Linked DNA regions of Dehalococcoides mccartyi 195. The protein of the gene in region 1 interacts with the protein of each later gene in a pairwise test. Links are inferred from orthologs where the notes say so. Each region holds a gene or a part of one and is shown on either strand. Other genes may lie near its edges.

Region 1 (16,368 bases):
CCCCTACCCCCTGAGGCACAAAATAAATCTGGGCTACCCAGTTTGCCAGATAAAACACCCAGATAGCCGCAAAACGGTGATTGGGATTGGGGATAATATTCTTAAATAAACAGTACAGCGGAACAAACATCAATATCTGCATAAGGAAAGGCCCGTAAAAAGCCAGAAAATCCAGACAGGAAGTACCAGATACCGCAGACAAACTATAATCAAGTATAAAAAACCCCGGCCAGTTATGAAAGGTATAGGCGGCCGGGTCTATACCGCCGGTCTGGCTGATAAACTGGGTATTGGGGTAATAAATGCCATATGTCCACTGGGCAGAGACCGGGCTGGACTGCAGAATAACCGGGCTGAGCCAGAGCATAATCAACATTATAAAGGTATATAAACACAATAAACGGGTTTGCGGGGTGCGCATTTTCCAGAGAAATGCCGACCCTATACATAAAGATGCCACCGCCAAGACAAAAAGAAGCAGCGGCGGCTTAAGTATATTTTCTGTGTCAGGGCTGAAAGTGCTTCCCGCCAGGCTAAAACCCCACAAAACCAGCGCCAAAATGCCAAACAGCTTTGAAAACGAAAGCAAAAGGGCTTCGTTTTTCATCTTTTCAGCCTGAAATTAAAATAGCCGCCCAGCCAGGCCAGCTGAGCCAGCGGCAAATACCACAAATGAACCGGGTTGCAGTACCTGAAAGCCAGATACAAAGCCATAAAGGGAGAACCCAGACGTGACAGCACGCACGTAGCCCTTTTAGTAAAACCAGTACGGCATATCTTTAGATAAGCCGCATCACCCCGCCCCCAATTGACCCGCTGACGCCATAATTCCAAGGCGTTTGCCGGAGGGTAATGCCCAACCCGCCCGCAGTTTGCCCAAACCGCCTTGTACCCGGCATTAACAGCCCGTTTTGAAAGCATAATATCACCGGGATAGGCCAGTTTCGGGTGCAGATAATACAGGTATAATTCGGGAGCAAAACCGCCGGTTGCTTCCAGACACTGGCGGCTGGCTATAAAACACGGGCCGCTGGTATAGACCGCCCCAAAACCCACTACCCGGTGATACAAGCGCCCGAATAGTGAAGAGCTGGAATGGGCTAAAAGACGCATGCGGTGGTAGTCCCACCACTGCCCGGCACACCTGCCCAGGCGGCTTTTGTCCGGGCTGAAGGAATATACACCCACCAAGCCTATTTCCGGGTCGGTAAATGTATTAAGAACGCTGGTCAGGCTGGTATTATCCAGATAGGCATCACTGTCCAGAAAAAGCACGTATTCCCCGGAAGCTATGCCCAGGGCATACTGGTAACCGAAATAAACCCCTTTGCCGGGTTCAAAATATATCCTTACCGGATAATCCCCGGCTATATGGCAGGTTGCATCCGTGCTTTGGGCGTCCACTATGATAATTTCCCGGATAAGACTGCTGCGGTAAGCAGGCATAAGCGAATCCAGACAGTCTTTTATAGTAGAAGCACTGTTTCGGGTACAAATTACTACCGAAAGGCTCATTATATTTTCCAAGGCTAATCCCCGAACTAGACAGTTTCTTTTTCTATGCGGGCCTTTACCATACAGGAAAAGATATGCCCAAGGCTCAGGTGCACATCTTCCACCTGCCCGTAATCACAGCTGGAAAGGACTATGCAGCGGTCACAAAGCTCAAGCAGCTTTCCCCCGCCGAAACCGGTCAGCCCCACCGTAGAGGCACCGCATTCATTGGCGTATTCCACCGCCCGTACCACATTGGCCGAATTGCCCGAACAGCTGATAGCTATCAGCACGTCTCCCGGCTCTATCTGGCCGATAAGCTGCTCCGTAAAGATAGACTCATAATTAACATCATTAGCCAGAGAAGTGATAAAAGCCACATTGTCAGCCAGGCTGCAGGTGCGCAGGCGGGGTTTACCCCGGAGGGCTGTGCCTATCCGCAAATCACGGGCCATATGCGAAGCAGTAAAGGCGCTTCCCCCGTTGCCCACAATAAATATCTGGCGGCGGCGGCTATAAGCTTGATAAATCAGCTCCGCTACCCCGCTGATATCCTGGGCAGCCAGCTCTTCCAGACAATGGCTTAGACCCCCCAGGTACTCACGGAACAAACAGTCCATATCGCTTACAAGACTGGTTTCCGGTAATTCGGGCTTGTGCCCTTTGCCGTTGGCAACATCCGGCTTGCTGATAATCATAATTTACCTCCATTTGCATTCTGAAATTTACAAAACATAAATTATCTTGCTGCCCTCAGGTTCAAACTCAAAATCCACCTGCGGCAAATCTGAAAGCGCCCGGCGTACGGAATCATGGCTCTTGGGCGGGGCGCAGACCAGCAAAAAGCCGCCCCCGCCCGCTCCCAAAAGCTTGCCCCCGTAAGCACCGGCACTTAATGCAGACTGGTAACACTGGTCTATATACGGGTTTGAAATACCGCTGCTTAGATTCTTCTTGGCCAGCCATCCTTTATGTAAAATATTCCCCATGTCCTCCGGCAAAGCATGGTCAAGAAGGCACTCCCGGCAAGAAGCGGCCAGTCTGGTAAGGCAGGTTAAATTCTTAAAATTAGCCGGGCGGGTGGTATTGGACTGCTGTTCAGCCAGAATACTGCCTGCCTGACGGCAAGAACCGGTATAGAAAAGGAGCAGACTTTTATTTAAGTTTGCTTTAAGCTCCGCCTTAAGCGGCAGGGGTGAAACCCCCACATATTCGTCAGCTTCAAACCGGAAATAGCATATGCCCCCGTAAGCGGCAATATACTGGTCCTGCTTGCCGATAGGCTCTTTCAGGCAGTCTATCTCTATCCGGCAGGCCTGTCTGGCCAGTTCTTCAGCCGAAAGGAGTTTACCCTGATAAGCATAAAGGGCATTTAACAGACCGACCGTAAAAGTGCTGGACGAACCCAGCCCGGTACCGGCAGGTATATCCGCTATAGAGACAATCTCTATCCCCCCGCTTATACCGGTAAGTTTCAACGCCTCCCTGACAATGGGATGGCATATTTCATCAACCGTATTTACTATTTCGGTGGACGAGTAACTGACCCGGATAGTGCTGTCAAAACGTTTGTTGACCGTAATATACATGTATTTATTTATGGCGGTGCTTACCACCTCACCTGCTTTAAGGGAATAAAAAGCCTTAAGGTCTGTGCCGCCCCCCGCAAAGCTTATCCGGAATGGTGTACGGCTGATAATCATACCGGCTGGTTCTCCAGATAGTTGCAAAAGGTATATATGCCCTCTACCGTACCCACATCATAGAAACATTCCTTTACCGGATAGGCCAGCATCCGCTGGTTGTGAGCCAGCACCGGCAGAATAGCCCTCTCCAGCGAATAAGGTTTGTCCTTTTCCAGGGTGGCAAACAGGCTCTTCCGGAGAATAAGAGCCCCGGCATTTACAAACTTCAGTTCCGGCAGGTGGCTGTCTTTTTCATAACAGCTGACCAGCATATTTTCATCCAGTGCCACGTCATTGCGGGCATTTATACGCCCATGCCTGTTATCATAAACTGTCATAAGGGCATCACAATTATTTTGAGAATAGGTCTGCCAGGCCTGCCGGTAATCCATATCCAGATAGGTATCCCCGTTTATTACAAAAAACTCTTCTTCCAGGTAATCTTCGGCATTTTTCAAAGCCCCGGCCGTACCCAGCAGTTTTTCGGTTTCCTGACTGTAGGCCAGCTTAAGGCCGTATTCATCTCCCGACCCGAAACAATCTTTGACCATTTCACCCAGATGGCCTATGCACAAAACCACCCGGTCAAAGCCCTGTGATTTCAGCAAGCGAAACTGGTGGTGCAGAAAAGGACGCCCGGCCATGGGCAAAAGACACTTGGGAATGTTTTCAGTTATGGGTCTTAGTCTGGTAGCCAAACCGCCGCAAAGTATTACCGCCTGCATAGTCAAATCTCCTTCAGAGTTTCTTTGATTGCCAGTTTGACGGCTTGAAGTGAAGTAAACTTAGGTTTAAAGCCCAAAGTGCGGATACGGCTGATATCAAAGCGTACCTGAGGGGCATCCCCCTGCCAGCCGCGTTCCCCACCGCTATAGCTGTAGCAAACATTCTTAAGCCCCATTTCCGAGGCGACCAGACAGGCAATATCCCTGACTGCCACCGAATCAGGCGTACCCAGATTATATAAACCCAAATTTTTGGTTGATTTTTCAAACCCCAGCAACATACCGGCAACACAGTCACTAACGTGCAGATAAGGCTTGCTCTGGCTTCCGTCACCCAGCACTAACAGACTGGACGGGTTCTGGCGAAGACGGCTGACAAAATCATATATCACCCCGCTGTGCCGTCTGCTGCCCACAATATTGGCAAAGCGGAACATGGTGGCTTTCAGCCCGTAGAGATGGCTGTAAGCACTTATCAGCCCTTCGCCTGCCAGTTTGCTGGCACCATACAGGGAAATAGGCAAAAGCGGCCCGTAATCCTCATCCAGTACCGTCAGACCGCTCTCCCCGTACACCGCCGCACTGGAAGCAAATACCAGCCTGTCCACCCGGTTTCGGCGCATGGCTTCCAGCAGGTTATGGGTAGCCAGAGTATTATTCTCAAGGTCTATGCCGGTATCTTTGGCGCTATTCTGGACATTGGCATGGGCAGCCAGGTGAAATACCGTTTCGCAGCCTTTTACGGCTGAATCCAGCAGAAATTTGTCCGTAAGGTTTCCGTTTATTATTTCCAGTTTATCCCTTTGGCCGCACTTAAGGTTTTCGAGTGAACCGTTTGAAAGGTTGTCCATTACCCTTACCTTAAATCCCTGTGACAGCAGGGCATCTACCAGATGACTGCCGATAAAACCGCACCCGCCGGTGACTAACACTTCAGGCATTTACCGCCTCCTTGACTGATATAAATCTGGCTGAGGCCATTCCGCGTATATAACCCCAGCCGGTAGAACCCAGAATATTTAAGGTGGTCAGAATAGTTAAAGCAGACCGGCGGGGTTTGAGAGGCAGATTTAGCAAGCTGAGGGGAAGCAGACGGAGAAAAATCCGCCTAAGCAAACCCAGTTCTTCAGATAAAACCCCTGCCCCGCTTGTTTCTTTGCCCAGCCTGTATTTAAAAACCGCCTTGGTATACCCTTCCCAATAAGCCCTCTTGGCAATAAAACCCGGCTTCAGCCGGTAACGGTATACCCGGTGCATAACTTTTACTTCGGGTGCGTAAAGGATATTCAGGCCGCTTTGCCGGCAGATACGCAGGCAAAATTCGGTATCCTCACCCACCAGTTCTGACTTGCCCTTTTTACCCCCGCCCTTAGCGCCCAGTTCGGTATCAAAGCCCTGCCCGTTACTGAAAGCCTGCCGCCGAAAAGCCATATTGGTTCCCCAGGCGTTTCTGATATAGCCGCGGCTGCGGGGAAGGCAGGGCATAGTGCTTATGACCCAGTTAAACTCCGCCGGAAACCAGCTGAGTCCGGGGTGTTCCCACCAGGGCAAGGCCGGGCCGGTAAGCCCTATGATTTTTTTATCCTCCCTAAAACAGCAGGCGATACAGCCAAGCCACTCCGGTGAAGCGGCCGCATCATCATCTATAAAAGCTATTATTTCCCCCTGTGACTTCTCCACCCCCAGGTTGCGGGCACTGGCCAGCCCCGGCAGACCGTCATTGAAAAAGAGCTTGAAATTACGGCTGTAAGGGTGCTGCGAAAGACAGCGGTTCAGGTTGGAAAAAAGCTGGCTGGATTTTTCAATAACCAGTATTACTTCAAAATTGGTATAAGCCTGGGATTTAAGGCTGTCTATGAGGGATAACAGGTCGGTATAACGCTCCATGCTGTATGCTGAAACCACTACCGAAATAAACGGGTCAGCCATTAACGCTCTCCCGCAGTATAGTCCGCAAGATGCGGGCGCCATCATGGAAACTGCGGAGTTTACCCGCCCCTTCCAGCCTTTTTGCTTCGTAGCTGGGTACTTCCTTTACTTTCAAGCCCTTGCGGGTGGCCCGGATATACATTTCGGTATCTATCTCAAACCCGTCACTTTTCAAACACAGGCTTCCCAGTATCTGGCGGCGGAAGGCATGGTAACCGTAAACCAGGTCTGTATAACGGCAGCCGCACACCAGATTAGCCATTTTGGTAAAGACAAAATTGCCAAAACGGCGGAAGAGCGGCATATCCGAAGTGCCACCGCCCCGGCAGAAGCGCGAACCTTTGACCATCTGATACCCGTCAAACAGAGGCCCCACATAGCAGGGAATCTCCTCCGGAGCCAGTGACCCGTCTGCATCCAGAGTAACCACTATATCCCCGCAAGCAGCTTCAAAACCCGCCCGCATGGCATCACCCTTACCCCGGCCAGGCTGATTTATGACCTTTATTTCCGGCCATAGCCGCAGGGCATTTTCAACAGTTTTATCAGTAGACCTGCCGTCCACCAAAATAACTTCGGCAATACCCGGCACGCACCTTAAGCGGGGCAGAACACTGCAGATATTTTTTTCTTCATTCAGGGTGGGTATAACTACCGAAACAGACGCCTTGCCCAGTGCATCCGCCAGCACCCAATCCACCGCGGCTGAAATATCACCTGCCAGAAAAGAGGGGCGGCTGTCAACAGAAATTTCCAGCTTAAAATAATCTGTTTCGGGCAAAGTATACGGCACCAGCACCGCCTGGCAGCCTGAACGGTTGGCCGCCTGAATATCTATCAGCCGGTCACCTATAAAGTATGAACCGCTGATATCCAGGCCGTATTTTGCAACTGCCTGGTCAATAAGGCCGGTGGCCGGTTTACGGCAGGTGCAACTCTGGGCAGGGTGATGCGGACAGTAAAAAATATCATCCAAATGAGCACCGAAATAGCCCAAATCTTCTTTGAGCTTGTTGTGGATTTCGCCTAAAGTCTCTTCCGAAAAATAGCCTCTGGCAACCCCGGACTGGTTTGTAATCAAAATGACCAGGAAGCCCTGGTCATTCAATCGTCTAATAGCTTTGCCCGCCCCTTCCAGCAAGCGTATCTTTCTAGGGGAATTGCAATACGGCACGTCTTCTACAATTGTGCCGTCACGGTCAATAAATACAGCCTTTTGGTTCATTTGTACCCTGTTTTTCGCTTATTGTCACTATAATAAGACCATCAGGTGCCATTTGTCAATAGTTTTTGCCTAAATATTACGCTTTGTCATGGTCATTTGGCATATCTGGCAATTACCCAAACTTCTCTCAGCTTCGCAATCAAAAATGCTTTGACGAACAGCCAAAAGTGGCTTACACTAAGCTCCGGATATTTAAGAGAGCCTAATATGATAAAAATCTGCCTGATAGGTGACTTTAAAACCTGCCCTGACCGCAGCATCTACAAGATGGCGGCCCAGCTGGCTGATTCTCTCTCTAAAGAAAAGGGGATATCCCTGCTGCCCTGTCCCAGGGAACACTTTACCCGCCCCCGCAGTTTAAACCGCATCCGCCGTTTCCAGCCGGATATAATCCATTTGCTGGGAAAGCCGGATCCCGCCGAACTTTTCCGCCTGAAAATGGCCAAACTGTCTGCCCCCCGTGCCAAAACGGTTATTTCCGCCCAACAGCCTGTTAAAACCCGCACCGTCAGGAATATGCTTTCTTATGTAAAGCCGGACCTGGCCATCTGTTTATCCCAAAAAAGTGCCGGTTTTTTCGGGGAGTGCGGGGTAAAAACCGTTATCTTGCCGAATGGGGTGGATATGACTAATTTCAGGCCGGTTTCCCCTGAAACCAAGGCCGAACTCCGCCGGCGGTATTGCCTGCCCCCAAATAAGCTCCTGCTGCTTCACGTAGGGCCTGTACGGGCCGGTCGGGGAGTGGACTTGCTGAGGCGGCTGCAAAACCCGGATACCCAGGTGATCATGGCCGTGTCAAATCCGGGTATTTTCAACCGGACACTGCTGGAAAGCCTGAGGAAAAGCGGCTGCATGATTCTGACCAGTTTCCGCCCCAATATTGCAGATTTATATGCTCTGGCAGATTGTTATATTTACCCCATGCTGCCGGAAGAAGATGCCAATTACCAGATTTTTTCCAGCGAAATGCCTCTGTCGGTGCTGGAAGCCATGGCGGCCAATCTGCCGGTTATAACCACCCCCTTCGGGGCGCTGCCGGAAATGTTTCCTGAGGGAGACGGACTATACTATGCCCAAGATGATTTTGAATTTTTAAAGGCCTTTCAGGCCTATACTCAGGGGACACCGGTAAAGACCCGCACCAAGGCGGAAATGTGCAGCTGGCCGGAAGTAATTAACCGCCTGAAAGAAGTTTACACAAAGCTCTTAAATGAAAAGATTTAGCCTAAGCCGCACTGAACACCAGCTTTAGCGGCTGAGAAAAAACAGCTTCTTCACCCGCATAAAGCCAGATTTCCAGTATCTGGTTATCTCCGGCTTCGGGCGGGGCAAAATAAAGCTCAAGTGATTCGGCCGCACCCGCCGCCACATCCACCAAACCATCAAATTCCCCGCCGTCTGCCAGGGAAAATATATACAGTTGCCCGTTAATAAAGGCCTCCACCCGGTAGAGTGTACCTGACTGGCCGTTATTGGAGATGACCAGTTTAAGGCGGGCTAAGTCAGCTTCCACAGCAGGCTGGTTGCCATACTTAACAGCGGACACCTGCCCGTTACTTAGAATAAACAGCTCCGGAAAATTTTCGGCGGTATCATCTATTCCCAGCAGATAAAACTGGGTAAACTCAGCCGGTGAATAAGCTTGAACCAGACGCTGAACGGCAAAGCCCCCCGCCCCCAGCAGGCAAACCGCCAGAAGCACATTTAAAAAGACCTGGGCGGTGCTTTTCGGCGTTTGTTTTTTGGTATCAGGCGGAACCAGTATCAGGCCGGGCTTTTCATCTGGCGGCAGGTGCTGCCTTCGGGCAATAGCCGCCAGACAGAAAACAAGGCTGAAGCCGCCAAGCGTATAGAAAACACTTTCCTGATTTAGCCCGGCCGTATAGTTTAAAACCAGCCCGGCCAGCATGGAGACTGACAGACTGAGTGCCAAACTCACCATAAGCCGTGATGAGCGGCTGAGGCTAAGCTTAGAGGGGTACAGGACTGATGCCAGGGCATAACCCGGCACTATCAGGACCAGCGGCAGGCCAAATAACAGCCGCAAAGGCAGTACCCAGCCACCGTTAAAGGCCAGCACACCTAACCCTATAAACAGTATCAGCAGATAAAAATCATACCGGCGTAAAAAATTCATCCCGAAAGGCCTGCCCCATAAGCACAGTAATTGACACTATAATAGACTAAGCGGCACATAGAGGCAAGCCTTTTGGACTTTTGGGTTTTATTGCATAAAGAGCTCAAAGCGCTCTTTGTCTGCTTTGCAGATAGGGCACTGGTCAGGGGCTTCATCACGCCCGCACAGATACCCGCAGACCCGGCAGCGCCAGACAGGATATGCAAGACTAGCAGGTGCCTGGGCAGTTTTTGCTTTTGGCAGGGTTTTGGGTGCATGGCGGCGTTCCGGAACCGGCTGAGGCTTTTTTTCACCTTTGGCAATTTGGCTGTCAACGTAGAGCGCACAGTAGCAGCTGCCAAATTCGTTTATATCTGCATCACGGTAATCACACGGGCAAATAATATCCAAATCAGCTTTCCGGTTACCCTCTGCCAAACGGCAGGGGCAGGACTGATAACCATAACGCTGGCGGTTGGCCAGCAAGCCCTCTGCCAGCATTTTGACAAAAGCGTTATCCGGGTTCAGGTGATAACCCGAAGCCTCAGCTTCACTTCTTAGGCGCAGCTGGAACAGGGCTAAATCTTCGGCTGGTTCGGGAAGCTGCTGACTCATGCTTTCAGAGCCTCCCGTATTTCGGCTTCCTTATAGCCTATTATCACTTTGCTTCCCCCTATCAGCATAGTGGGAAAAGATTTTGACGGGTTAAGGGCGCTAAGCTCTGTTACCGCTTTATCCCTCTCAGACCCGGTAAGCAAATCAACATATTCAAATTCATAAGCCACTCCCAGTTCAGCCAGAAGCTGGCGGGTCAGGCGGCACCAGCCGCAGGTGCTGAGAGCATAAAGTTTAATCTCCCCGGCATTTTTACCCGTAACTTTTTCCATATACGACAAATACCTCCTATCCGGACTAATACGGCACTCAGTGTGCAAACAGACTGCTTAAAACGGCGGCAAATCTTTTATCTGTAAGGCATCCGCCTGTATAAGAAATATATTACTACTAAATGAAACCCGGTGAAATAGCATAAGCGGCAGGCGGAGGCATATAAAAAAGCCTGTATTTGATTATCCTAAGCAGACTTGCCCTCAATACAGTAGAAGCCGCCCGGTTCAGCTTCGGACAGCTGGTGTTTGGCATATATTTCGCAGCTGCCGCAGATACACGGTTTGCTGCGGTCAATTCCTTTGCAGACAGACTTCCCGTTAAGGCAATATGCCTTGGGTATTTTATGGGGATTGAGGGGTATTTCCCTAAAGCTGGTTTTCAGCCCGGCCATTTGGGTGCGGACACATTCACTCTGGTTCTGAACGGGACATTTATGGCAGACGCATTTATTTATGATATCCAGATTAAAAGATATTTGCATGCTCACTTTCATTCCTCCCGGTATGGCAGGACATATCATATGCTGAAAAACCCTGGCAACTGCACCGGATATTCATTATGCGTTTTACAGGCTCTATACGGTATTAGTAATTGTACGTATTTATCTCAAGCGGATGTTCTATATCCGGCAGACAGCCAAAGAAGGGGTAAAACAAAGAGCAGGCTATTACCCCGCCCGGCCATTCCCGCTAAGCCCCCGCCGCTGATTCACCTGCCAGATAGCCGGTGGAAAAAGCCGCCTGAAGGTTATAACCGCCGGTATCCGCATCTATATCCATAACCTCCCCGCAGAAATAAAGCCCTTTTACCAGTTTAGACTCCATAGTCCGCGGGTTTATCTCCTTCAGGTCTACCCCGCCGGCAGTCACCACCGCCGCACTTAAAGGCAAAGTGGAAGTAATATTGAACCGCAGGCATTTCAGGTTTGCCAAGATAACTTCTCGTTCAGCCGCCGTTATCTGGCCGCCGCATTTGAACGGGTCTATGCCGGTCAGGTCTACAAACGGCCTTATCATCTTCTGGGGCAAAAGCTCTGAGAGCAGGTTTTGAAAACTGCGTTTGCCGAAAGTATCAAAGTCCCGCTGGAGGCGAAGACGCAGTTTATCCAGCGAAAGTGCCGGTTTTAAATCTATGGCCACACTCACCGCCCCTTGCTCCAGTGCCTCGGCAACCGGCAGACCCATCAGCATGGTCAAAGGCCCGCCCAGCCCGAAGTGGGTAATCATAAGCTCACCCATGCGGCTTTCAATCACCGCTTTGGGCGGTTTTTTGCCCGCAATACCCCGCCCCCAGTCCTGCAGGGTCAAATCCGCAGGTATTTTATCCGCTTCACAGCGGTAGGCCGTCAGGCGGATATTTTTCAGGGCCACCCCCTGCATGCTCTTTGCCAAATCTATCTCTTTCACCACCAGAGGCACCAGAGCCGGACGGAGTTTCACAATAGTATGCCCCAGCGCTTCCGCCAAACGGAAACCGTCTCCCGAAGAGCCGGTACCGGGATAGGACGCACCCCCGGTGGCAATCACCGCCGCATCCGCCCTGAAGGTCTCCTTTTCGGTTTTGACCCCCACTACCCGCCCCTCACTTACCAGTATCTGGCTGACCTTCTGCCCGCTTACCAAGGCCGCGCCGGAGGCATATTCAGTTAAGGCCGCCACCACGTCATGAGCTTTGTCCGAAACAGGGAAAAGCCGCCCGCCACGTTCGGTTTTGGTTTCCACCCCGTAACGTGCCAGCAAATCCACCAGCTCCTGCCGGAAAAAACGGCTGAAGGCGCTGTATAAAAACCGCCCGTTAGGGCCGAAAGCGGTGATAAATTCGGCAATATCCCGGCTGTTGGAAATATTGCACCTGCCCTGCCCCGAAATAAGCATTTTCTTGCCCGGCTGTTCGGTCTTTTCCAGCAGGATTACTTTACCGCCGCACTCAGCCGCCCGGCCTGCCGCCATAAGCCCTCCCGCCCCCGCACCTATTACCACAATCTCTTTAACTGTCATTAAAAAACCACCGGCCACTTACGGCCAGCCTTTCTATTTATATATAGCACATTTTCAGGTCTGCTTCATTTTACCCAATTCCTGCCCAATATAGAAATAGCCCCGAAAAGCCGCCCCAAACTTGAAAGCACCGGCAGTACGGGGTAATATAATCTGATATCTCAGATAGGAAAACAGAAATGGCCGAAAAATATAATCCGCAGGAAACAGAAAAAAAGTGGCAGGATAAATGGGCGGCAGACCGCCTTTACCACGCCGGTGAAGACAGCCCCAAACCCAAATGGTACTCCCTTACCATGTTCCCTTATACTTCTGGCAACCTCCATATAGGCCACTGGTATGCCGAAGTCCCGGCGGACTGTTTTGCCAGATACAAACGCTTAAACGGCTTTAACGTAATGCGCCCGGTGGGTTTTGACTCTTTCGGCCTGCCGGCGGAAAACGCCGCCATCAAGCACCATATCCACCCCCGTATCTGGACGCTGAATAATGTGGAAAATATGCGCCGCCAGCTTAAAACTATCGGCGCTATGTTTGACTGGGACAGAGAGGTTATAACCTGCCTGCCCGAATACTACAAGTGGACTCAGTGGTTCTTCTTAAAGCTGTATGAAGCCGGGCTGGCTTACCGCGCCAAAGCCCCGGTAAACTGGTGCCCCAGCTGTCAGGCGGTGCTGGCCAACGAACAGGTGGTAGACGGCACCTGCTGGAGATGTGAAACCCCCACCACCCGCCGTGACCTTGAACAGTGGTTTTTCCGCATTACCAACTATGCTGATGAACTGAAAGACCATGACGGCCTGGACTGGCCGGAAAAAATAACCGCCATGCAGAGAAACTGGGTAGGCAAAAGCTACGGGGCGGAAGTATCCTTTGCCCTGGACTGCCCGGCTGCGCCCGAACAGGAGATAAAGGTCTTTACCACCCGCCCTGACACTATTTACGGGGTGACCTTTATGGTACTGGCACCCGAACACCCTCTGGTTGAAAAGATTACCACCCCCGAAAACAAAGCGGCGGTGGATGAATATATAAAGAAATCCCGCGCCTGCACTGAGATTGAGCGCCTTTCCACCGAAAGGGAAAAAGACGGCGTTTTTACCGGTGCATACGTGACCAACCGGGTAAACGGCCATAAAGTACCCGTCTGGATTGGTGATTATGTTCTCCAGAGTTACGGCACCGGGGCGGTTATGGGCGTGCCCGCCCATGACGAGCGTGATTTTGTCTTTGCCCAAAAATACGACTTGCCGGTTATAACTGTAATTGCCCCGCCGGATTATGACGGCCAGCCCCTTGAAGCCGCCTATATAAATGAAGGGGTTATGCAGAATTCCGGCCCGTTTAACGGCCTGCCCAATACCGAAGGCAAAGAAAAGGTATGTGACTATCTGGCGGAACACGGCTGGGGCAAAAAAACCGTAAACTACAAACTGCGTGACTGGCTTATTTCCCGCCAGCGTTACTGGGGCGCCCCCATACCCATGATCTACTGCGAAAAGTGCGGCATTGTACCCGTACCTGAAAAAGACCTGCCGGTGCTTCTGCCGGAAGATGTAGAGTTCCGCAGCGGGGGCGAATCCCCCCTGAAATATAATGAAGGCTTTGTAAATACCACCTGCCCGGTCTGCGGGGGTAAGGCTAAACGTGAAACAGATACCATGGATACCTTCATGTGTTCTTCGTGGTATTTCCTGCGTTATACCAGCCCCGGTTATGACAAAGGGCCGTTTGACCCGGAAAAACTGCGGTACTGGATGCCGGTAGACCTTTATACCGGCGGTGCCGAACACGCCGTTATGCACCTTTTTTATTCCCGTTTCTTCACCAAAGCCCTGCGGGATATGGGCATAATAGACTTCGGCGAACCCTTTAAAAAGCTTTTTAATCAGGGCATTATCGTCAGCAACCACCAGAAAATGAGCAAATCAAAGGGGAATGTAGTTACCCCGGATAATCTGGTGGCAGAGGTAGGCACAGACGCCGTCAGGGCTTATCTGATGTTTGTGGGCCCGTGGGATCAGGGCGGGGAATGGAATGATTCCGGCCTTTCGGGTATGAGCCGCTGGCTGAACCGGGTCTGGAACTTGTTTACAGAAGAATACACCCCCCAAACCGCCTCGGCTGAAGCGGAACGCGAACTTAAGCGCACCCTCCACCAGACTATCAAAAAGATAACTATGGATATTGAACGGCTGCGTTTCAATACGGTAGTGGCCGCCCTGATGGAGCTTTCAAACAGCCTGGCCAAGTTTAAAGAGGCTGCCGCCGTCTCGGCGGAAAGCTGGCAAAACAGCCTTAAAACTTTTGCCCTTATGCTTGCCCCGGTTGCCCCCCATATTGCCGAGGAACTCTGGGCAAATCTGGACATGGAATATTCCATTCACAACCAGAGCTGGCCTAAGTGGGACGAAGAACTGGCTAAAGACGAAGTGATTACCCTGATTATCCAGGTAAACGGCAAACTCCGCGAAAGGCTGGAAATGCCGGCCGGTATCTCGGAGGACGAAGCTAAGGAAACTGCCTTAAACAGCACCAGAGTCAAACCCCACCTGCAGGGCAAAACCCCGGCGTCTGTCATATATGTACCCGGCAAATTAGTAAATATTGTGGTGAAATAATATGAAAATAGCATTTATCGGCGGGGGAAATATGGGCGAGGCCATTTTGGGCGCCCTTATCCAAAAGAATATCTGCCCGCCTAAGGATATTACCGTAAGTGAGATTAAAGCCGAACGCCGCACTTTCCTTGAAAATACCTATGGCATAAAGACCACCCCTTCAAACCCGGAGGCCATAAAAAACGCCGAAGTAGTCCTGCTGGCTATAAAACCCCAGAACCTGGCTGAACTGAGCGCCGGACTTAAGGGCAAACTGGCAGAGACACAGCTGGTCATATCCATTATTGCCGGGGCAACTCTAAGTAAACTGTCCGGCGGGCTTGAACACAAAGCCGTAGTAAGGGTTATGCCCAACACCCCGGCTATGATAGGCATGGGCATGAGCGTCTGGACTGCCCTGCCGGCGGTAAGCCCCGCCCAGAAAGAACAAGCTAAAAGCATACTTTCCGCCATGGGCAAAGAAATATATACCGGCAAAGAAACCATGCTGGATGCGGCTACCGCCATCTCAGGTTCAGGCCCGGCTTATTTCTTCCTGTTTATGGAAAGTCTGGAAAAAGCGGCTCAGGAAATGGGCTTTACCCCTGAGGAAGCAACGGTACTGGTATCCCAGACAGCCGCCGGTTCGGCTGTTTATGCGGAAAAATCCGGCCTGCCGCTTGCCCAGCTCCGCAAAAATGTAACCTCTCCCGGCGGCACTACCGCCGAAGCTATAAAGGTATTTGAGCAAGCCGGACTGGAAACAACCGTGATTAAGGCTGCCAAAGCGGCTTTTGACCGTTCGGTAGAGCTGGGAAAGGGCTAATCTCCCTTTAGCCCAAGACCTGCTTAAATACGGCTGACAAATCCAGACCAATCCGGCTATTGCGTTTACCCATGCAGATATGCTTTAATCAAAGCTATGAACTGGCTAGATATAGTTTTACTGATAGTACTGGGTATTCAGACCGTAAGCGGCTTTTTTACCGGCCTGATACGCAACTTTCTGCATCTGGTGGGGCTGATTATCGGCATTATACTGGCAGGGCGTTTCTACCCCACAGTAGCCGAATGGCTCAGTTTTATATCCAGCCCGGAGTGGGCCAATATAGTGGCTTTCCTACTGGTACTCATGGTCATCTGGGCAGCCACCACTATCATTGCCAAGCTGCTTGATGCCATAATAAAGCCGACTTTCCTTAACTGGATAAATCGGCTGGGGGGCGCAATATTCGGTTTGCTGGTTTCCGGCATTTTTACTGCCGCCCTGCTGGCCATCTGGGTCAAGTTCTTTGGCTCCGCTTCGGTCATTACTGACTCTGCCATTGCCCAGATACTTCTTGACAAGTTCCCGCTGATTTTGTCGCTTTTACCTGATGAATTCGGTGTTATCCGGGACTTCTTCAACTAAAGCCAACACAAAACCAGCACACTAAACCGCCGTAACCCAGATGGCCCTAAGGCATTTACTGTTTTATTTAAAACAATCTATCCAGATCGCCTTAAAATTTCCGGTTTGTTACTTGGGGCTTTCGCCGGGGTGCAGTTTCTGCCATTTGGCCAGCAACTCTTCGTGAGATTCATTGCAGCATTTCACACATGAGTCTACCGGGCAGATTTCAACACACTGAGGGGTTTCAAAAGCACCCACACACTCAGAGCACCTTTCAGGGTCAATAATGTAAATAGTCTCGCCCTCCGAAATA
Region 2 (8,515 bases), 360 kb from region 1 along the record:
CAGTTCGCCGGATATCCATCTGGGACACATGGTAGCCCTTAGGAAACTCCGCCAGCTTCAAGACCTGGGGCATCAGGTAGTTTTGATAGTGGGAGACTGGACCGCCCAGATTGGTGACCCTTCCGGCGCTTCTGTCACCCGCCCCATGCTTTCGGCCGAGCAGGTAAAGGCAAATGCCAAAACCTATCTGGAACAGTTTTTCAAGATTGTAGATAAAGACAAAACCGAAGTCCGCTGGCAAAGCGAATGGTATGCTAACTTTAAACTGGAAGACGTAGTCCGCCTTTCATCCAAATTTACCGTAGCCCAGATGCTGGCCAGAGACGATTTTGCCAAAAGATATGCCGCCGGCAAACCCATCAGCGTAACCGAACTGCTCTACCCCATGCTTCAGGCCTATGACTCTGTCATGGTGAAATCTGACGTGGAGTTCGGGGGGACAGACCAGAAGTTTAATTTGCTGGTAGGGCGTGAACTGCAGGAAATGCTGGGGCAGAAACCCCAGCAGGTGCTAATGGTACCCATACTGGTAGGCACTGACGGCGTCCACAAAATGAGCAAAAGCCTGGGCAACTATATTGGCGTAGCCGAAGAGCCCACCGAAATATTCGGCAAGTGCATGTCTATCCCGGATGAGCTGATACTCCAGTATTTTGAACTGGTGACTGATATACCCGCAACCGAAATAGCTGATTTTAAAAACCAGATGGCAAACGGTCTGGTAAACCCCATGGTACTTAAAAAACGCCTGGCCCGCGAGCTGATAACCCAGCTTTACAGCGCCGCTGCCGCCGAAGAGGCGGATGCCCAGTTTACCCGGGTGGTGCAGCGGGGTGAAATACCGGAGGATATGCCGGAATGCCGTTTGGAAAACGGTGAGAGCATCTGCGTGATAGATTTTATTATCAAGGCAGACCTTGCTAAGAGCAAAAGCGAAGCCCGCCGCCTGCTGGAACAGGGCGGAGTGGAAATAAATTCCGCTAAAATATCCGACCCCGGTACAACTGTGAAATGCGGTGATATAATAAAAGCCGGCAAGAGACGCTACTCCAAAGCTGTTTAGAATTTTGCTAAAAGCAATATTTTTTATATACTAAAGGTAATATTTGAAAAGGAGCCAGTATGCAAAACCTGAGAATCCCCGGACCTACCCCCTGTCCTGAAGAAGTCTTAACCGCCATGGGCCAGCAGATGATAAACCACCGCGGACCCGAAATGGCAGCTATCATGAAAGAGGTAGCTGAAAAACTGAAGTATTTCTTCCAGACTAAAAATGATGTCTTGGTGCTCACTGGCTCAGGTACTGGCGGCCTTGAGGCCGCGGCTGTCAACTTTTTATCTCCCGGTGAAACCGTACTAAGCGTTTCCATAGGTGTATTCGGCGAACGCTTTGCCAAGATTGCCTCCATTTTCGGGGCTAAGATAATTGCCCTTAATTTTGAGCACGGCAAAGCGGCTGACCCCGCTCTGGTCAAAAAGGCTCTGGCGGAACACCCCGAAATAAAAGCGGTGCTGATTACCCACAACGAAACCTCCACCGGCATCACCAATGACCTTAAATCTCTGGCATCCGTAGTAAAGGGTGCCGGCAAGCTGCTGATGGTAGATGCCATTTCCAGCCTCAGTTCCATTGACCTGCCGGTTGACGAATGGGGTTGTGACGTAGTTGTATCCGGCTCACAAAAAGGCTGGATGGTTCCCCCCGGTCTGGCTTTTATTTCCGTCAGCCCTGATGCCTGGAAAGCCAATGCCGAATCCAAGATGCCCCGTTTCTACTGGGACTTGGCTAAACACAAAGCCAGCATTGAGAAAGGGCAGACCCCCTGGACGCCCTGTGTTTCAGTTATTGTAGCTTTACACAAAGCTTTAGCAATGATGGAAAAAGAAGGTATGCAGAATATTTTCAAGCGCCACCAGAAAATTGCTGACTTTACCCGCAAGGGTGTCAAAGAGCTGGGTTTGACCCTGCTTGCCGAAGAAAAATATGCATCCAACACCGTTACTGCTGTTTTGGCTACCGAGGGGCTTGACCCCAAGAAGCTCTTAAAGGTAATGCGCGAAGAATACAACACCGTGCTGGCCGGCGGACAAGGCCCTCTGGAAGGCAAGATTTTCCGTATAGGCCATCTGGGTTGGGTAACCGAAAATGACATTAAAGTCACCCTGGACAATCTTAAATTAGCCCTGCCCAAGGCAGGTTTCAGGAGTTAAAATGAAAAAAGTACTGGTAAGCGATGCACTCTCCGCAACCGGGTTATCCCCCCTTAAGGAGATTGCACAGGTAGATGTAAAGACCGGCCTAAAACCGGAGGAATTGGTAAGCATTATCGGTGAATATGACGCCCTGCTGGTACGCAGCCAGACCCAGGTCACCGCTGATATTATCAATGCCGGTAAAAAACTGCAGGTTATCGGCCGGGCCGGAGTGGGCGTAGATAATATTGACTTAAAAGCTGCCACCGGTAACGGTATTATCGTGGTAAATGCCCCCACCGGCAACACTATCTCCGCTACCGAACATACCCTGGCCCTTATGCTGTCTATGGCCCGCCATATTCCCAGAGCCAACGCCAGCCTGAAATCCGGCCAGTGGAAACGCAATGAATTTGTAGGCTCTGAACTTAAGGGCAAAACTCTGGGCATTGTAGGTTTGGGCAATATCGGCTCTGAGATAGCCAAAAGGGCTTTAGCTTTGGAAATGCGGGTTATAGGTTATGATCCCTTTATATCTATGGAACGTGCCAAAAAACTGCAGGTAGAACTGGTACCCTTTGAAGACCTGCTGAAACAGGCTGACTTTATCACCCTGCATGTTCCCATGACCGGTCAGACCAAGGGACTTATCGGCCCCAAGGAACTGGAAATGATGAAACCCACTGTCCGCCTTATCAATACCTCCCGCGGCGGCATCATAGACGAAGAAGCTCTGGCAGCAGCCATCAGAGAAAAGCGTATCGGCGGTGCCGCTATTGACGTTTTCTCCAAAGAACCCTGTACCGAAAGCTGCCTCTTTGAGTGTGACAATATTATTGTTACCCCCCACCTGGGTGCTTCCACTGCCGAAGCTCAGGAGCTGGCCACCTCTGACGTGGTCAAACAGGTAATAGATGTATTTGAAGGCCGCCCCGCCCGCTATGCCGTAAATGCACCCTATATCTCGGCTGAAAGCCTGCCGGTAGTCGGTCCCTTTATGCCAGTTGCCCGCACAGTGGGCAGCCTGGTAAGCCAGCTGACTGACGGGCACATGAAAAATGTGACCATCAAATACTGCGGCGAACTGGCCGCTTATGATACCACCGCCCTGAAGGCCCTGGTGCTGGGCGGTATACTTGAGCATATCAGCGAAGAACGGGTGAACGTGGTCAATGCTGATATCGTAGCCGCGCAGCGCGGGCTTGGTGTAACCGAACAAAAGGAATCCGCCTGCCAGAATTTTTCCAGCCTGATTACTGTCACCATAGATACCGATAACGGCAAATCCAATACGGTTGCCGGCAGTCTGGTGCGGGGTGACGTGCATATTGTAAGGCTGAATGATTACTGGATAGATATTGTACCTACCGGCGGTTATTTCCTGTTTGCAGACCATATAGACCGCCCCGGACTGATAGGTGCGGCCGGTAAGATTACCGGTGATGCAGATATCAACATAAGCTACATGCACCTCAGCCGCCAGAAAGCCAGAGGGCAGGCCCTGATGATACTGGCTCTGGATGAACCCCTGCCGGAAAAACAGCGCCAGCAGCTGCTGTCCCTGCCGGACGTTCAAACAGTCCAAGTTGTAAAAATCTAGCTTTTAAGGTTTAGGGTAATAAAGCAAGGCTACCGCTTAAGTTGCTGGTAGCCTTGCTTATTTGAGGGATAAATGAAAATCGGGGTACTGGCCCTGCAAGGGGCATTCCGGGAACATATAAATATGCTGCGCACGCTGGGAGCGGAAGCGGTGGAAGTGCGCAAAGCTGAAGAACTGGCCGAACTTTCAGGGCTTATAATCCCCGGCGGCGAAAGCACCACCATTACCAAACTCCTTTATACATTCGGCCTGGCCAAGCCTGTAAAAGATTTAGCACGTAACGGAATGCCCGTTTGGGGTACCTGTGCCGGTATGATTTGCCTTGCCAAAGAGCTAAGCGGAGATATTTCCGGGGTAAAAACGCTTGAACTTATGGATATCACCGTCCGCCGGAATGCCTTCGGCAGGCAGGTAGACAGCTTTGAGGCAATGCTGAAGGTAAAGGCTCTGGAAGGCGGGGATTTTCCGGCGGTATTTATCCGCGCCCCTTTGGTAGAAAAAACCGGACAATGGGTGGAAGTACTGGCCAAGCTGCCTGACGGGACTATGGTGGCGGTAAGGGAGAATAATTTGCTGGCAACATCGTTCCACCCGGAACTCTCGGCGGATAACCGCTTTCACCGGTACTTTGTTCAGATGGCCAAAGATTACAAACCCTGATTAAAATATTTAGGTAAAATCATAAAGGGGAGGTGAAAACCTCCCCTTCTTTGTTTTATAAACCTATGTGATTTACTTTTTGGAATTTGCCTCAGAGTCAAAACGGTAAACTACCAAACCCGAAGGCAGTTTGGGGAAGAAATAAGTGGATTTGCGGGGCATGCGGTCAGATACGTCTGAAATAGCCTTGATAACCTCCGCCTTCATGGGGTTCAGAATAAAGGCCAACTGGAATTCACCTGATTTCACCCGCGAAACCACATCATTACGGTCAAAATTAAAGGCTATGCGCGGGTCTTCCACCGTTTTAAGCCCCATCAGCTCCTCAAGGATAATATGGTCAAGTACGCTCACATCCAGCTTCTTATAGATATCAGAATGGAAATACGGCATAAGGTTACTGGCAGTCTCAATCTCACGCAGGGTCAGCAACGTGAAGTTTTCTGTGCCGCCCAAACCATACATAACCAGGCGGATTTTACCCTCTTCTTTCAGGGCTTTATCCAGAGTATCCCAAGCACCAGGCAGTTTGGCCGGTATGGTAGTAACATCAAAGAACGATGCCAGTTTGGTCTGTAGATTTGACAAAGTACTTGCGTCCATCCCGCCCAGCAGGCGGTGCGCCGGCAAAACTACCAGACCGGGGTCAGCAAAGTCTACCAGGGTCATCATTACAAAATTAACCGGGTCATCAGAGGGGAGCTGGGGGTTTCCGGCCAGACGTTCCCGCCTGTAGGTCAGGGCGCTTTCATAACGATGATGGCCGTCAGCTATATAGATGGGTTTCTTGTCAAATAAAGCCGTTATTTTGGATATGGCTGGTTCATCAGTTACCACCCAAAGCTCATGGCGTTCGCCTTCAATATTCATGCTGACAACCGGTTTGCTTTCGGTTTGCAGCTCAAGCAGCCTGCTTACGTTTTTTTCTATATCCTGATACAGCCCGTACACCGGGCTGGTATTGGCACGGACGGCTGAAATGAGGTTAATCCTGTCCCTTTTAGGTTCGGAAAGTGTGCCTTCGTGGGGGCGGATAACCATCCTGTCCCATTCCTCAAGTCGCACTCTGGCAATAATGCCCCGCCTTTTATACTGTTTGCCGAACACACTGAAGTAATGGTCATGTATGTATATAGCCGCTTTCTTTTCGGCAGTCATTACCCGTTCGCCAATCCATTTTTCCAAGATGGCGGCGGCACGGGTATAGCGGTTATCTACAATATTGTCCTGGGGGGTGGGCTGGCTGTATTCCAGCCGTATATAGTTGTAAGGGCTGCGCTCTTTAAGGGCTTTTTCCTGTTCAGGGCTGATAATGTCATAAGGCGGACAGATAACATCTGCCATATCATCTACAAACATAGGGTTGTAACGTAATCCGTGAAAAGCCCGAACTTCAGCCATTTTTCTAGCTCCCTCTTTCCAAAATCTGGTTTTAGTTTAACTTAGAACGGCGTCTGACGCAAGCCCCTTTCAAACGTGAACGGTTGTACTTTTGTACTTGCTCTAAACAGGGGCTGTGATATACTAATAACCTGTATGGAAGATATGTTTTCCCCCCGAACGGAAATAGAAAACCTGAGGCGCGAGATAAACCGCCATAACCAGCTGTATTACGTTCAGGACAACCCTGAAATATCTGATTCCGAGTATGACGCCTTGCTCCGCCGCTTAAAAGAGCTGGAGGAAGCCCACCCTGAGCTTGTTACGGCGGACTCCCCCACCCAAAGAGTGGGGGCTGAGCCGCTAAAGGCCTTCGGCATTGTCAATCACCCTTATCCGCTGCTTTCTCTGGCAAATGCCTTTTCAGATACGGAACTGGAAGCCTGGTACCTGCGGGTAAAGAAACTGCTGGGGAATGCCGCTTTTCAGATAGACTGCGAACCCAAAATGGACGGGCTGGCAGTTGCACTTACCTACCGAAACGGCAAGTTTACCACCGGCGCTACCCGGGGTGACGGCTTTCAGGGTGAAAATATCACCCGAAACCTGAGAACTATCCATTCTATACCCTTAAATACCGAGGAGGACGCCCCCCCTGTTTTTGAAATAAGGGGTGAAGTGTATCTTCCAAAAGAAGGCTTCGCCAAGCTCAACCGCGAAAGGGCTGATAAAGGGCTATCCCTTTTTGCCAACCCCCGCAATGCCGCCGCCGGTTCGCTCCGCCAGCTTGACCCGTCAGTAACGGCCGAAAGACCGCTGGATATATTTATTTATGCTCTGGGGTATGCGGAAGACAGCCTGCTGCCTGACAGCCACTGGCAGATACTGGAATATTTCAGCCGCCTGGGTTTTAAGATAAACCCGCGTAACCGTCTGGTAAACACCCTGGAAGAAGCCAAAGAATACTACCGTGAGATGGCGGAAAACCGGGATTCCCTGCCCTACGAAGCAGACGGGGTAGTCTTCAAGGTAGATTCCGTATCCCTGCAGCAAAAACTGGGGGATGCGGGACGTGAACCCCGCTGGGCTATCGCCTATAAATTTCCGGCCGAACAGGTCACTACCCTCCTTAGGAAAATAGGCATATCGGTAGGCCGTACCGGCACTTTAAACCCGTATGCTATCCTTGAACCGGTAAATGTAGGCGGGGTAGTGGTAAAACAGGCCAGTTTGCATAACGAAGATGATATCCTCCGCAAGGATATCCGTGAAGGGGATACGGTAGTAATCCAGCGGGCGGGGGAAGTAATACCAGAGGTAGTTGCCCCGGTGCTGGCTAAACGCAGCCCCGAATCAAAACCCTTCAGCATGGAGGAAACCCTGTTTAACCCCAAACTTAGCCGCCCGGCCTGCCCGGTGTGCGGAGGGGAAATATACCGCCCCGCAGGCGAGGCTATGCACTACTGTGCCAACGTTTCCTGCCCCGCCCAGTTTGAACGCCAGCTGGAACACTTTGTTTCCAGAGGGACTATGGATATCCGCGGCATCGGCGAAAGCCTGAGCGTGATACTGGCACAAGAGGGACTAGTCAAAAACGTATCTGACCTTTACTACCTGACTGCGGCTGATTTACTGAAACTGCCGCGCATGGGTGAAAAAAGTGCGGATAATATAATAAAAGCTATCGCAGACAGCAAAAGCCGCCCGCTGGACAGGGTAATATTCGGGCTGGGTATCCGCCACGTGGGAAATGAGACAGCCGCTTTGCTATCCAGCCGCTACGGTGATATATGGGCACTGGCGGGGGCAGGGCTTGATGAACTGCAAACTATACCGGATATAGGTGCCAAGATAGCCAGCAGCATAAAAGCCTATTTCAGCGAAGAAAAAAACATAGCGGTCATCCGCCGTTTGGAAACAGCCGGAGTAAAGCTTGCTTCAGACCAAAAGCCCTCATACAAACCTCTGCCGCTTTCCGGAGTGGAGTTTGTAGTTACCGGCAAACTGGATAGTTTAAGCCGCGAAGAAGCACAGCAAAAAATCCGCTCACTTGGCGGCACGGCCAAGGACAATGTTACCAAAGCAACCCGCTATCTGGTGGTAGGTGCTGATGCCGGCTCCAAGCTGGCCAAAGCCCGCAGTATGGGGGTAAAAGAGCTGTCCGAACAGGAATTTATAAATATGCTGGAGCAATCTTGATGAAACTTATTATCGGGCTGGGAAACCCCGGCAAAGAATATTCGGGCAACCGCCATAACGTAGGTTTCCAGTGCCTGAGCCGTTTTGCCAAAGACAACCATATCAGCTTTGACAAAAAATGCTGCCTTTCCCGCACCGGTTCCGGCCGCATAAATGACGAAGAAATAGTGCTGGCCAAACCCCAGACCTATATGAACCTCTCCGGCAAAGCCGCCAGCCAGCTGCTTCGCCGCTACAACCTTAAAGCCGCTGATATTATTGTAGTGCAGGATGATTTGGATTTGCCTGCGGGCAAAATCCGACTGCGGCTGGGGGGGAGTGCCGGCGGGCATAACGGCATTTCATCTATTATTACAGACATCGGCACCAAGGAATTTATCCGCCTGAAGATAGGTATCGGCAAGCCGGATAGCCGGAATAACGGAACTGAGGTGGTAGACCATGTACTGGGCAACTTCGGCGGGGAAGAACGGGAGATTATGG

Evidence for each region.
Region 2: the proteins of leuS (region 1) and ligA interact in binary tests that used the Escherichia coli proteins (3 or more experiments, as listed by UniProt). The link is inferred for Dehalococcoides mccartyi 195 from one-to-one orthologs.

Annotation. Positions count from the first base shown.
Region 1 is NC_002936.3:185,198-201,565, reverse strand. The notes cover bases 11,912-14,962. They hold leuS (leucine--tRNA ligase), read left to right. Parts: upstream 11,912-12,241; coding sequence 12,242-14,683; downstream 14,684-14,962. Other genes in these bases: proC (pyrroline-5-carboxylate reductase), read left to right, coding at 14,685-14,962; DET_RS01115 (NAD(P)/FAD-dependent oxidoreductase), read right to left, coding at 11,912-12,062. Also shown: DET_RS01180 (hypothetical protein), read right to left, coding at 1-607; DET_RS01175 (glycosyltransferase), read right to left, coding at 604-1,527; DET_RS01170 (SIS domain-containing protein), read right to left, coding at 1,542-2,192; DET_RS01165 (GHMP kinase), read right to left, coding at 2,220-3,197; DET_RS01160 (nucleotidyltransferase family protein), read right to left, coding at 3,194-3,904; DET_RS01155 (NAD-dependent epimerase/dehydratase family protein), read right to left, coding at 3,907-4,845; DET_RS01150 (glycosyltransferase family 2 protein), read right to left, coding at 4,838-5,833; DET_RS01145 (HAD-IIIA family hydrolase), read right to left, coding at 5,826-7,058; DET_RS01140 (glycosyltransferase family 4 protein), read left to right, coding at 7,266-8,282; DET_RS01135 (DUF1616 domain-containing protein), read right to left, coding at 8,284-9,195; DET_RS01130 (ferredoxin-thioredoxin reductase catalytic domain-containing protein), read right to left, coding at 9,283-9,789; DET_RS01125 (glutaredoxin family protein), read right to left, coding at 9,786-10,061; DET_RS01120 (DUF2769 domain-containing protein), read right to left, coding at 10,250-10,546; more of DET_RS01115, read right to left, coding at 10,755-11,911; more of proC, read left to right, coding at 14,963-15,488; DET_RS01100 (CvpA family protein), read left to right, coding at 15,585-16,073; DET_RS01095 (YfhL family 4Fe-4S dicluster ferredoxin), read right to left, coding at 16,182-16,368.
Region 2 is NC_002936.3:544,639-553,153, reverse strand. The notes cover bases 5,616-8,515. They hold ligA (NAD-dependent DNA ligase LigA), read left to right. Parts: upstream 5,616-5,998; coding sequence 5,999-8,032; downstream 8,033-8,515. Other genes in these bases: pth (aminoacyl-tRNA hydrolase), read left to right, coding at 8,032-8,515; DET_RS03160 (DUF1015 domain-containing protein), read right to left, coding at 5,616-5,854. Outside these bases: tyrS (tyrosine--tRNA ligase), read left to right, coding at 1-1,063; DET_RS03175 (pyridoxal-phosphate-dependent aminotransferase family protein), read left to right, coding at 1,123-2,211; serA (phosphoglycerate dehydrogenase), read left to right, coding at 2,213-3,793; pyridoxal 5'-phosphate synthase glutaminase subunit PdxT, read left to right, coding at 3,866-4,453; more of DET_RS03160, read right to left, coding at 4,526-5,615. UniProt on the Escherichia coli protein: DNA ligase that catalyzes the formation of phosphodiester linkages between 5'-phosphoryl and 3'-hydroxyl groups in double-stranded DNA using NAD as a coenzyme and as the energy source for the reaction.